DNA from 2 places in the Mediterraneibacter sp. 210702-DFI.3.120 genome. Region 2 is predicted to be linked to the other one. Evidence: riboswitches for the same ligand, from Rfam matches in the RefSeq annotation. Region 2 holds a riboswitch; the other holds the start of a gene.
The links. A riboswitch is a leader RNA that binds a small molecule or an ion and turns the genes downstream of it on or off. The one in region 2 is predicted to bind lysine.

Region 1: it holds a riboswitch for lysine, as region 2 does, so the genes downstream of both, dapA (4-hydroxy-tetrahydrodipicolinate synthase) here and LI162_RS05090 (Na+/H+ antiporter NhaC family protein) in region 2, are expected to answer to the same signal.

What each region holds. Positions count from the first base shown of each region.
Region 1 is NZ_JAJCNG010000001.1:19,885-26,109, forward strand. Features, by position in the region: gene LI162_RS00085 (xanthine dehydrogenase family protein molybdopterin-binding subunit) at 1-1,689, opposite strand, end outside; gene LI162_RS00090 ((2Fe-2S)-binding protein) at 1,692-2,186, opposite strand; gene LI162_RS00095 (FAD binding domain-containing protein) at 2,188-3,003, opposite strand; lysine riboswitch at 3,340-3,511, shown strand; gene dapA (4-hydroxy-tetrahydrodipicolinate synthase) at 3,711-4,595, shown strand; partial or broken gene LI162_RS15850 (PD-(D/E)XK nuclease domain-containing protein) at 4,674-4,985, opposite strand; tRNA gene LI162_RS00110 (tRNA-Trp) at 5,037-5,107, shown strand; gene LI162_RS00115 (hypothetical protein) at 5,615-5,764, opposite strand.
Region 2 is NZ_JAJCNG010000006.1:110,149-116,373, forward strand. Features, by position in the region: gene LI162_RS05080 (7beta-hydroxysteroid dehydrogenase) at 1-793, shown strand, start outside; gene LI162_RS05085 (hypothetical protein) at 982-2,178, shown strand; lysine riboswitch at 2,337-2,505, shown strand; gene LI162_RS05090 (Na+/H+ antiporter NhaC family protein) at 2,646-4,280, shown strand; gene LI162_RS05095 (phosphoribosylaminoimidazolesuccinocarboxamide synthase) at 4,399-5,274, opposite strand; gene LI162_RS05100 (pyridoxamine kinase) at 5,662-6,225, shown strand, end outside.

The DNA.
Region 1 (6,225 bases), on a different contig from region 2:
TGTACTGGATGCGTATGAACCACAGTCGTATGGAGAGATATCTGTATCTACTCCGAATACAACAACTTCTTCCGGTTTACATTCAAGACACTCTGCTGCCATCTGGGCAAGGATCGTATCGCATCCTGTTCCCATATCAGTAGCTCCAATGATCAGACTGTAGAATCCGTCATCATTTACTTTGATTTCAACCGCACCTGTATCTACTGCTGAGATTCCAGATCCCTGCATGGACATTGCAACTCCGACGCTGCGTACTTTTCCATTTCCCATATCACGGTATGGATACTTTTCATCCCAGTTGATCATTTCTTTTGCTCTGGCAAGACATCTGTCGAGTGTACAGCTGTTTGTAACTTCGCCATAATAAGCCGGCATCTTATCGCCCTGGCGTACCATGTTCTTCTCACGAAGCACTGTCGGGTCCATTCCGAGAACTTCTGCAAGTTCATTTACAGCTGATTCTACAGCGAACTGTCCCTGTGTTGCTCCGTATCCACGGTAAGCTCCTGCTGACATAACATTTGTATAAACGACATCATATGTAAAGCGAAATGCTTCTGTCTTTCCATAAAGTGGAATGGATTTGTGACCGGAAAGACCTACGGTTGTCGGTCCGTGCTCACCAAATGCTCCAGTGTTGGAAAGTGTATAGAGATCGATTGCTTTAATATTTCCTTCTTTATCCGCTCCCAGACGTACATGAAGTTCCATCTCATGACGCGGTGAAGAAGCGATCAAAGACTCTTCTCTTGTGTAAATGATCTTCGCCGGTTTTCCTGTCTTCCATGTGACAAGTGCCGGATAAACTTCGGAAACTACAGTCTGCTTCGCACCGAATCCTCCACCGATTCTCGGCTTGATCACACGTACTTTGCTCTTCGGAATATCGAGTGCATGAGCAAGGATTCTTCTTGCATGGAACGGAACCTGTGTAGATGAAACGACATTTAATCTTCCGTATGCATCTAAATATGTATAAGTACGGAAAGTCTCCATCATCGCCTGCTGGTTCGCCTTTGTATGATAAACGCGATCGATCACGTGATCACATTTTGCAAGAACTGCTTCTACGTCTCCATCTCCACATACATCATGTGCACAGAGATTTCTCTTGTTGTCTGCGCCAACCGGGCAGAGGCTTCTCCAGTTATCTTCCGGATGCACAAGGATTGGATTATCCTTTGCTGTACGGAAATCAAGTACCGGTTCAAGAACCTCATACTGGATCTTCACAAGCTTCATCGCTTTCTTAACTGCTTCCTCTGAAGTTCCTGCCACGATTGCAGCTGCATCTCCAACGAAACGTACTCTCTGGTCAAGGATCAGACGGTCATACGGACTTGGTTCCGGATAGGTCTGACCAGCCATTGTAAATCTCTTATCCGGACAATCTTTATATGTAAGAACACATTCGATTCCAGGTACAGCCTCAGCACGTGCTGTGTTAATATCCTTAATTAATGCGTGTGCATATGGACTTCTGATCACTTTAACAATCAGACAGTCTGACGGTGCAAGGTCATTTGTATAAACACTTTTTCCTGTAACAAGTGCAGCAGCATCTTTCTTTACGACAGGACGGTTTACAATCTTCAGGGATTCTATAGCTTCTCCTTTTTCCTGATTGCTGTGGACAAATTCCGGTTTCTCAGGAATCAGATTCTGAACTTTATCTATTCTTTCCATTCTTACTCCTCCCCGCCCATTTTCTTTACTGTAATGTTAACTGCTGTATTTCTGACTTCCATATATTTCTGGATTGCACGAAGCTGTCCCATGTATCCTGTACAGCGGCACAGATTTCCTGCCAGATATTCTTTAATTTCTTCTATAGAAGGGCTCTTCAATTCACGGAACATTGCGAGCACGTTCATAATGAATCCAGGGGAACAGAATCCACACTGCTCTGCACCTTCCTGTGCAAGAAATGAGCCGAATTCTGCTGCTTCTTTCTCCACACCCTCAAGTGTTGTCACTTCATGTCCGTCAATGCTTGCTGCAAGAACAGAACATGACAGGCGGGATTTTCCGTCGATCCATACTGTACACAAACCACAGTTTGTTGTCTCGCATCCACATTTCACACTCTTACATCCAAGATCACGCAGAAGATTCAACAGGACTGTATCTGCAGCGATCTCTGTACTTACTTTCTTTCCATTCAGGGTAAACTGTACTTCCATCCTATTTCTCCTCCGCATTATATTCATCTAAAATTGAGCGCATCTCTCTGCGAAGCAGAACCTCCGCAAGGTGCTGTCTGTACTCCGCACTTCCGCGCATGTTGCTTCCATAAGTAAATTCTGCTGCCACACGTTTTGCATACTCTGTGAGCTGCTCGTCTGTAGCATCTTTCGGGATCTCCCACTGCTTTTCAAGCAATGCCGCTTTCATCGGTCTTGCTCCTACCGAAAAGAACCAGGACTCCTGACCTCTGTAAATTCCTGTTACGACAGAACATGTCAGTACCGGGAAATCTGTCTTTGTCTGACGAATTGATTCGTAACGGAATTTTCTCTTGCTCTTTCTGACAATCACAGATACAAGAATATCCTTATCTGCTTTTCTGTTTACAAACTCAGAAAGTCGAACAGTTCCTCCATTATATAATTCCACAAATGTATCCAGTGCCAGTAATGCAGTCAGCACATCAGAAAATCCGTATCTTCCATAGATACTGCCTCCAACTGTTGCCTGATTTCTAAACTGAACTCCAACAATATGACGAAGGCTTTCTGCAATTCCGTCCCCATAGAATTTTCTCAGCCCCTCATGCTCTTCCAGCTGGCGCAGTGTACACATTGCTCCAATGCGGAATACATGGTCTGTCTCCTCAATCTCATTCAAACCAAGTTCCGACATATCAATGATTGTCTTCACTCTTGCATTTCCTAATCTCATCCACATCATGCCGCCCATGATACGACTGTTTCTTGCCTGATTCAGCTCGTAAGCCTCCTCCAGTGTCTTAACTTTCACGTAATTACCGATTGTTAACACAGTAGGTCTCCTTCCTATCCACATACCTTTTCCAAGAATCGCGGTTCTCATCCTCGCAATTTTCTCTTGTTATCTTATGTCGTTTCTTGCGATTGTTTTTCAAAAAACAAACATACAAGCATAAAAAAAGTGCAAATGAAACAGCTTTGTCATTCACACATCTAGCGAATTAATGATATCATATATATAAGAAAAAAGTCAAAAAATCGGTTATACTTTATTATAATCAATTTTTATAAGGTGTACTTATAACCCGGGTACTATAAATAAGAAAGAAATCCAGAAACCATGTTGACATCATTGTACCCTCGGTGTTATTATTTGCTTAAACACGGAAACGTAGATAGAGGTTGCATTTTTCATAAGTAAGGTGACGGATGTGTCAGGAACAGAAGAACTCATCGGAAAGGGAAAGATGCCGAAAGGGTAAGAATCCTGAGTTCTTGTTCTTGGGCATGACGTGAATAGCGGCATGACTGTCATCGCAAGATGGAGAGCTATCTGAATTATACATAATGTATATTTGGGGACGGCGCATCTTGCCGTTTCTTTTATGTTTATTTACAGTTTACGCATTCTTGCATAGATGTATATTAAACAGTTACTGCTCATGGCTATTATAATTATCGTTCACAAGGAACTTATGCGCAATAACCTGCTATGACCAGTAATACTTTGTTTCACCATGTTGAAGGAGGATAAAAAGAATGGCAATTTTTAAAGGCGCAGGTGTAGCGATCGTTACTCCGATGAAAGAGAATCTTGAGGTCAATTATGACAAATTAGATGAGATGTTAGAGGAGCAGATTGCAGGCGGAACAGATGCGATCGTCATCTGTGGAACAACAGGTGAATCCGCTACTATGACAGAGGAAGAACATGCAGCAACAACCCGTTTTGCAATTGAGCGTGTGAACCACCGTATCCCGGTCATCGCCGGAACAGGTTCTAATTGTACAAGAACAGCGATCCAGTTGTCCAAAGAAGCTCAGGAAGATGGAGCTGACGGACTTCTGCTCGTTACACCATATTATAATAAAGCAACACAGAACGGACTGATTGCTCATTACACAGCTATTTGTAATGAAGTAAATATTCCGGCGATTCTGTACAATGTACCAAGCCGTACAGGATGTGGACTTCAGCCACAGACAGTTGCAACACTTGTGAAAGATGTTGAGAACATCGTAGGTATTAAAGAAGCATCTGGAAATATCAGCACAGTTGCACAGATCATGCATCTTTGTGATGGCAACGTTGATCTTTACTCAGGAAATGATGATCAGGTTGTACCGCTTCTCGCACTTGGCGGAATCGGAGTTATCTCCGTTCTCTCCAACGTAGCTCCGGCTTACGTGCATGACATGTGCTACAAATTCTTCTCAGGAGATATCGCAGGTAGCCGCAAGATGCAGTTAGATGCACTTCCACTGGTTGATGCTCTCTTCTGTGAAGTGAACCCGATCCCGGTTAAGGCTGCTCTTAACATGATGGGAAAAGAAGTTGGAACTCTTAGAGCACCTCTGACAGAGATGGAAGATGCACATAAAGAAGTTCTGAAAAAAGCAATGATGGATCTTGGAATTCTGTAAGAGAACAAAGAAAGGAAGAAGTGATTTTGAGGTCGCTTCTTCCTTTTTTATAATTGCCTGATCCGGCGTTTCTCTTGGTATTAACATCACATCATATCGCCCGTAACCGCTTTCTCTGTTGGACTTTACTTCATAACGATCTCTTAATTCTACCAAAAGTCCCAGAACGAATCCATGATAGAAACGCTCCGGCTGACTTTTTCCTGACGTATGTCTTCCTGTATCAAAACTGCTGAATGTAGCTAGTGCAACTTCATTCATATAAGTATTCATCTCTTTCACATTCCCCCAAAGCATCGCTTTGATAAATGCGTTATAATTTGATTCAGAATTAGAGAACCATCCTTGAAACATTTCTTGAATTTTCTTTATTTTTTTCTTGACATTCATCACTCCATAAGGTATACTTAACAAGTCGCTTGAGTTAAGCGACAACTGAATAGGGGATTGGTCAAATGGTATGATAGGGGTCTCCAAAACCTTTGGTGGGAGTTCGATTCTCTCATCCCCTGTATTAAAAAGCCTTAGAAACCGCGTAAAATCGCTGTTTTAAGGCTTTTTCTTTTTTTCCAAAAAGCAAAGGTAATCAAAAAGGTAATCAACCGCATGTTCGAAACATCTGAAGAAGGAGGAAATCTTGCACAAATGCGTCTCATATGGTACCAAAAAGACCTACTTTGCTAAAAATTTAATTATTTTAAATGATATTTTAAAGATACAAATAAAAAGAAATGCCTTAGCAGATTAATTCATATTCACATAAACATGAAGAATACTGTTAGGGCATTTCTTTTTTATCCAGATATTAACACAAGGGTATCAAAATACAATAAAACAAAGTTGATTGATCTATTCTTAAAAATAGCCACTTTCCCTCAAAACATCTATAATTCTCTTTTCCTCTATTAAGTAGATACCTTATATGAGTCTTATACAACTAATAACAAGAAATAATTGAAGAATATCCAACTCTTTAAAAAAGAGGATTTTTATTGAACATGCTAGATTTTAGATTAGAGTTATAAAATATTATTATCTTTATCATTTTTAATAATCTTGTAAGCTTCCAAAATTCCTTGCTTTACTGCAGATTTAATAATAAATACTAGTAACGGAATTATAAAAAAAATAATGATTAAAGCAATAAATAGTATCATTTGTAAATCCATAGAAAACTCCATTTCTAATAACTATAGTAAGTGTTTCAAATTTATCAGATTTATTCTAGTATAACATACTATTAATGAATGTAAAGAAAAATATTCCTAAGAACAACCTTTAATGGTCATAGTACCGTTAGTTCTTTTTCCTGCTTTTTGATGTCGTTCTCTTTTCAAAATAATATTCCCCTTTCCGTCATGACTACTCTGCAGATATAACGGAAAGCTGCGTCTACTCAAGTAGTAAGCCATTAAAAATCTGTTGATTGATACAAGTTCGAGGGAATGGGGAGCGAAATCCCCATCAAGATTGCCAGGTATCCTGATTTCCAAAAGGAAATTAGAGTTACTCAAGGGCGCATCTTGCCCTTGTTTAATAAAAGATTCGTTATGCTTTGCAGTAAATCAATGTTTTAAGTTTTCTCCAATTTGGAGAATAACCTGTGCCTAAGTGTCTAAAGTATGATATC
Region 2 (6,225 bases):
GACATTAAGAGAAAAGTATGGTGAGTGGGGTATCATCCTTGGAGCAACAGAAGGCGTTGGAAAAGCATTTGCAGAGAAAATCGCATCTGAGGGAATGAGTGTTGTCCTGGTAGGAAGAAGAGAAGAGAAACTTCAGGAGCTTGGAAAGAGTATCAGCGAAACATATGGTGTGGATCACATGGTTATCCGTGCAGATTTTGCACAGTCCGACTGTACTGACAAGATTTTTGAAGCAACAAAAGACCTTGATATGGGATTCATGAGTTATGTTGCATGTTTCCATACATTTGGAAAATTGCAGGATACTCCATGGGAGAAGCATGAGCAGATGATCAATGTTAATGTTATGACATTCTTGAAATGTTTCTATCATTACATGGGAATCTTTGCAAAGCAGGATCGTGGAGCTGTAATCAATGTGTCTTCTTTGACAGCAATCAGTAGTTCACCATATAACGCACAGTATGGTGCAGGAAAATCTTACATTAAGAAACTGACAGAAGCTGTGGCAGCAGAATGTGAGAGTACAAATGTAGACGTTGAGGTTATTACGTTAGGAACAACAATTACACCAAGTTTGTTAAGCAATCTTCCAGGCGGTCCAGCAGGAGAAGCTGTTATGAAGACAGCTATGACACCGGAAGCTTGTGTAGAGGAAGCATTTGACAATCTTGGAAAATCTCTTTCTGTTATTGCAGGTGAGCACAATAAAGCAAATGTTCATAATTGGCAGGCAAATAAAACAGATGATGAATATATCCGTTATATGGGTTCATTCTATTCTAACAACTAAAAAATCAGATTTTAGATGAATCATCTTTCAGTGATTATAGTAGCTGTTTCTCTGAGTAGGGGAAGCAGCTATTTTGTTTATGGGAAATATATAACTTTAAGTATCTTTAATGATAACGATATGGTAAGATAAAGTTAAGGAATAGGAGTTTCCAATAATTGTTTAGAACGGATAGGAGGAAACTTTTTATGAGAACTATGAAAAAGAGAATTAGACGAATTGTAACAGGAATGATTTGTCTGCTGCTTATGTTTACCTTGACGGGCTGTCAGATAAAAATTGACATACCGGGATTAGGGCAGATAAGGCTGGGTGATTCGAAAGAAGAAAAGGAGGATGCGGAATCAAAGAAACAGAAGAAAACAAAGAAACCGGATTCGGGGAAAAAGCCTGAAACAACAGATACAGATAAGCCTATCAGTCCAGAGGAGTCTCTTGCGAATCTACGAAAGAGTATGGATGGCACATTACAGCAATTTGCAGTAGCATACCTGGGATATGTTGAGGCGGATTATGTTGATCATGTGCAGGAATGGATTGAAAAGAAGTATCCTGACCTGTTAAGTAAAATGACATTTATTAAAGAAATCGGTACGGATCGAATCTGTGGACATGGTCCGGCGGAGCTTTTCTGCATTGTACCTCGAAGTGGCGAGGATCCGGTTAGTGTAGGTCGAATGGAATTGAATTATGACACAGGGATATCGGAGATTGTGGAGAGTTTATATCAGTCTGAGACAGGCGAACCGTTCCTGGTAATGTGTAATGGGGAGAACGAAGGTATTGGTGGAACTATGGTATCTATGGGAACAGAAGCCGGATATCAGGCTGACTGGGTGCCGATGATGGGAACAGATGGACATGTCTGGCTGCCAACAACGGAGAATAATGTAGAGCAGGCAAAGGATTTTACAGACTATAAAGCATGTGATGCAAGTCGTTTTACAGATTGGTATGGAGATGTACATGAGAACATACAGGAAGCAGATCTGATAGGCAGCTGTTGGGAATTCGGAGTAGATGAGTATAATAGTGATATATTTGGAGATTATTTTGTAGAATTATTAGACAACGGATATGCACGTATTTCCTGGAGTGAGAAAGAATACGGAATAGAAGACTATAGTGATATCATTTATGAAATTTATGAAGGAACCTGGTCATGTACGCAGCAGGATGGACATCCTTATTTGTCTATACAAAGTACGCGGACAGGTGGTGAATGGTATTATGAGGGAGAAAATCCTGTTAACTGGTCAGAAGATTATCGTATTTATATTTCAACAGACGGAACGATGTTATTGTTGGAAAATCAGGAAGGATTTGCAGGGATGCCTTCAAAGACGGGAATATATCATGTACTGAGCGGATTTCGAACAAACTAATTTTATAGTGTAGGAAACGAAAGTGATAGCTGTTGATATGAGAGTATTGACAGCTATTACTTTATTTAATAGGAGTTTAATAAAAATGTAGAAATATAAAAATGAAAACTATTATAAAATAAGTCTGGCTTTTTTAAATAGAATGTGATAATATAGTAACGTTTGATAGAGGCGCGGTGATATGAGTACCCGCTGACGAGAGTCTTGGGAAGACTGTCAGTGAGAGAAAGGAGAAGCCGCCGAAGGAATGATATTCCCAGATATGATTCCTGGGCCGGATGTAGAAGATACGCCGGACTGTCACAGGTGTGGAGAGCTATCGATGACGCTAGAATTATTATGCCATGGGTGACTCACCAGCAGAGAGTGCCTATGGCATTTTTTGCGTTTAGAGAATCCCAGGCAAAACCCACTATGCTTACACACAAACTTAACAAACATAAGTTTACAGGAAAGGAAAAAAGGAAATGAGAAACAAAAGAAAAATGGGGTATGTGTTTCTGATGTCTCTGCTCATTCTGTGCTGTAGTTCAACAACAGTATTTGCCGCAGATACATCTGCCGAGTATGTACCTCAGCTCTATGCAACAATCTGGTCTCTGGTGCCGCCGGTCGTTGCAATCGTACTGGCACTTATTACAAAGGAAGTTTACAGCTCCTTATTCGTTGGAATTTTGATCGGAGGTGCATTTTGGTCAGGATTTAAACCGGAAGCTACAATTTTACATGTATTTCAGGATGGAGTAGTGGGAGTACTTACAGATTCTTACAATATGGGTATTCTAGTATTTCTGGTAATTCTTGGTGTTATGGTATGTATGATGAATAAAGCCGGTGGTTCTGCAGCATTCGGACGCTGGGCGAAAGAGCATATCAAGACAAGAGCGGGTGCACAGCTTGCAACAATCGCACTTGGAGTGCTGATTTTTATTGATGATTATTTTAACTGCCTTACAGTTGGGAGCGTTATGCGTCCGGTAACAGACAGCCACAATGTATCCCGTGCGAAACTCGCATATCTGATCGATGCTACAGCAGCGCCAATCTGCATTATTGCACCAATTTCTTCCTGGGCAGCAGCAGTAACAGGATTTGTTAAAGGGGAGGATGGATTTTCAATTTTTATTCGTGCAATCCCATATAACTATTATGCAATTCTTACAGTTATAATGATGGTAACACTGGTTCTTGCAAAAGAGGATTATGGTCCGATGAAGGCGCATGAGAAAAATGCGATTGAAGGGGATCTTTTTACAACAGGAGACAGACCATTTGAAAATACATCCGAAAATGCGATTTACAATAAAGGAAAAGTAATCGATCTTGTATTCCCGATTCTGTCACTTATTGTATGCTGTGTCATTGGTATGATTTATTCTGGTGGGTTCTTCTCAGGAACAGGCTTTGTAGAGGCTTTCTCCGGAAGTGATGCATCGGTTGGACTGATGCTTGGAAGTTTCTTTGCAATGGTGATCACAATTGTTTTTTATGCAGTAAGAAAAGTTCTTCGTTTTTCGGATTCTATGGCTTGCATTCCGGAAGGATTTAAGGCAATGGTTCCGGCTATCCTGATTCTTACATTCGCATGGACTCTGAAAGCAATGACAGACAGTCTCGGAGCAGCTCCGTTCGTAGCTTCTGTAATGAATTCAGCAGCAGGCGGATTGATGAACCTTCTCCCAGCAATCATCTTCCTTGTAGGATGTTTCCTTGCATTTGCAACAGGTACTTCCTGGGGAACATTCGGAATTCTGATTCCAATCGTAGTTGCAGTATTCCAGGGTACGAACGAGACAATGATGATCATCTCAATCTCAGCTTGTATGGCCGGAGCAGTTTGCGGAGATCATTGTTCACCTATTTCAGATACAACAATCATGGCATCCGCAGGAGCGCAGTGTAATCATGTAAATCATGTATCCACGCAGCTTCCATATGCAATGACTGTAGCAGCAGTTTCCTGTATTACATATGTGATCGCAGGTATCTTGCAGAATGCAGTCATCTGTCTCGTGATCGGAATTGCTCTGCAGATTGGAGTTCTGCTTGCAATCAAAGCAATCACAAAAGATCACACAGGTAGGGTGAAAACAACAAACTAAAAACCAGAAGAAAGCGAGGAGTTGATCCTCGTTTTCTTTTTACAGAAATGTAGTAAAAAAGGACGAAATGAAAAGCTTGTTAAGCGGTTCATTTCGTCCCTGTTTGTTTTATGAAATCTTATTTATCCAGATCTTTTCCTGTCAGCATCTTATATGCCTGAAGGTATTTCTCAATCGTCTTATCTACAATTTCCTGTGGAAGTGTCCAGTCGTTGTCCGGATTTGCTTTCAGCCAGTCACGGGCAAACTGTTTGTCAAAAGATGGCTGTCCATGTCCGGCTTCATAACCGTCAGCAGGCCAGAAACGGGAACTGTCAGGAGTGAGCATCTCATCTCCAATTACCATATTTCCATTTTCATCAAGTCCGAACTCAAATTTTGTATCTGCAATAATGATACCTTTGCTCAGAGCATATTCGGCACATTTCTTATAGAGAGCAATTGTGTTGTCGCGAAGTTTCTCAGCGAGTTCACGTCCTCTTCCAGGATAATATTTTTCAAGGTGATCAACGCTCTGCTCGAATGAAATGTTCTCATCGTGATCTCCGATTTCAGCCTTTGTGGAAGGCGTATAGATTGGTTCAGGAAGTTTGTCAGATTCCTTTAATCCTTCCGGAAGTGTGATTCCACAAACAGTTCCGTTTTCTTTATAGCTTTCCCAGCCACTTCCAGTGATATAACCACGAACGATACACTCGATCGGAAGCATTTCGAGTTTCTTACACATCATAGATTTTCCATCATATTTTTCCTGCTGGAAGAACTCCGGCATATCTTTTACATCAACAGAGAGCATGTGGTTAGGAAGAATGTCTTCTGTCAGATCAAACCAGAATTTGGACATCTGAGTCAGGACAGTTCCTTTCTTTGTAACTTCATTGTTGAGAATCACGTCAAAGCAGCTGATGCGGTCTGTAGCAACCATGATTAAGCTGTCTCCATTATCATAAATTTCACGAACTTTACCTTCTTTGATTGGTTTTAATTCCTGCATTTTTTCACCTCATAGAATTTTCTTAGAATTTACAACGTAACCGTACACTTTTTAGGGGAAACTGTCAAGCGGGCTGAAAACGTGGGAAGAGAGGTGTGAAAAATCATTGAAGAAGGGAAAAAGTGGAAAATTGTGTTTTTTGTATAAAAACAACGGAAAAATAAAGAGAGTGATTGTGGAATACGTTGAGTGAAAAGTAAAAAAAACAGAATGTTTTTGAGGTATCATAAACAAATCAGATATTATTTAATAAGAAATTATTATAGTAGAAAAGGCAGTTACACAGAAGGTGAAAGAAAATAGTAAAAAGAAATATTGACATCTATGACATATTGTAATTAAATTAAATTGGTATATCTATTTATATAGAAGAAACGAGGGAATAGAATGATGCAGAATCATAATCAACAGAAAAAAATTGCGCTGATCAATGACTTTACAGGCTTTGGCAGATGCTCAATTGCGGTACAGATGCCGATTATTTCAATGCTGAAAGTGCAGTGTTGTGCAGTGCCTACCTCGATTTTTTCAAATCATACCGCATATGAAGATTATTATTTTACAGATTATACATCAAATATGGAAGCATATATTGGACAATGGAAGAAGCTGGATCTGAAGTTCGAAGGAATTTGTACTGGGTTTTTGGGATCAGCAGAACAGATTCGGATTGTCAGTGAGTTTATCCAGTATTTTAGAGACGAGAATACAGTGGCTGTGATCGATCCGGTGATGGGGGACAATGGGGAGGCATATTCGACTTATACGGAAGAAATGTGCAGACAGATGATTCAATTAGTCCGCTATGCGGATGTAGTTGTTCCAAATGTGACAGAGGCATGTATCCTGACAGGAACACCATATAAGGAACGGTGGACAACGAGAGAGCTGGCAAAGATGGCAGAACAGATTGTGCAGACCGGACCAGAAAAAGTTGTGATTACAGGAATT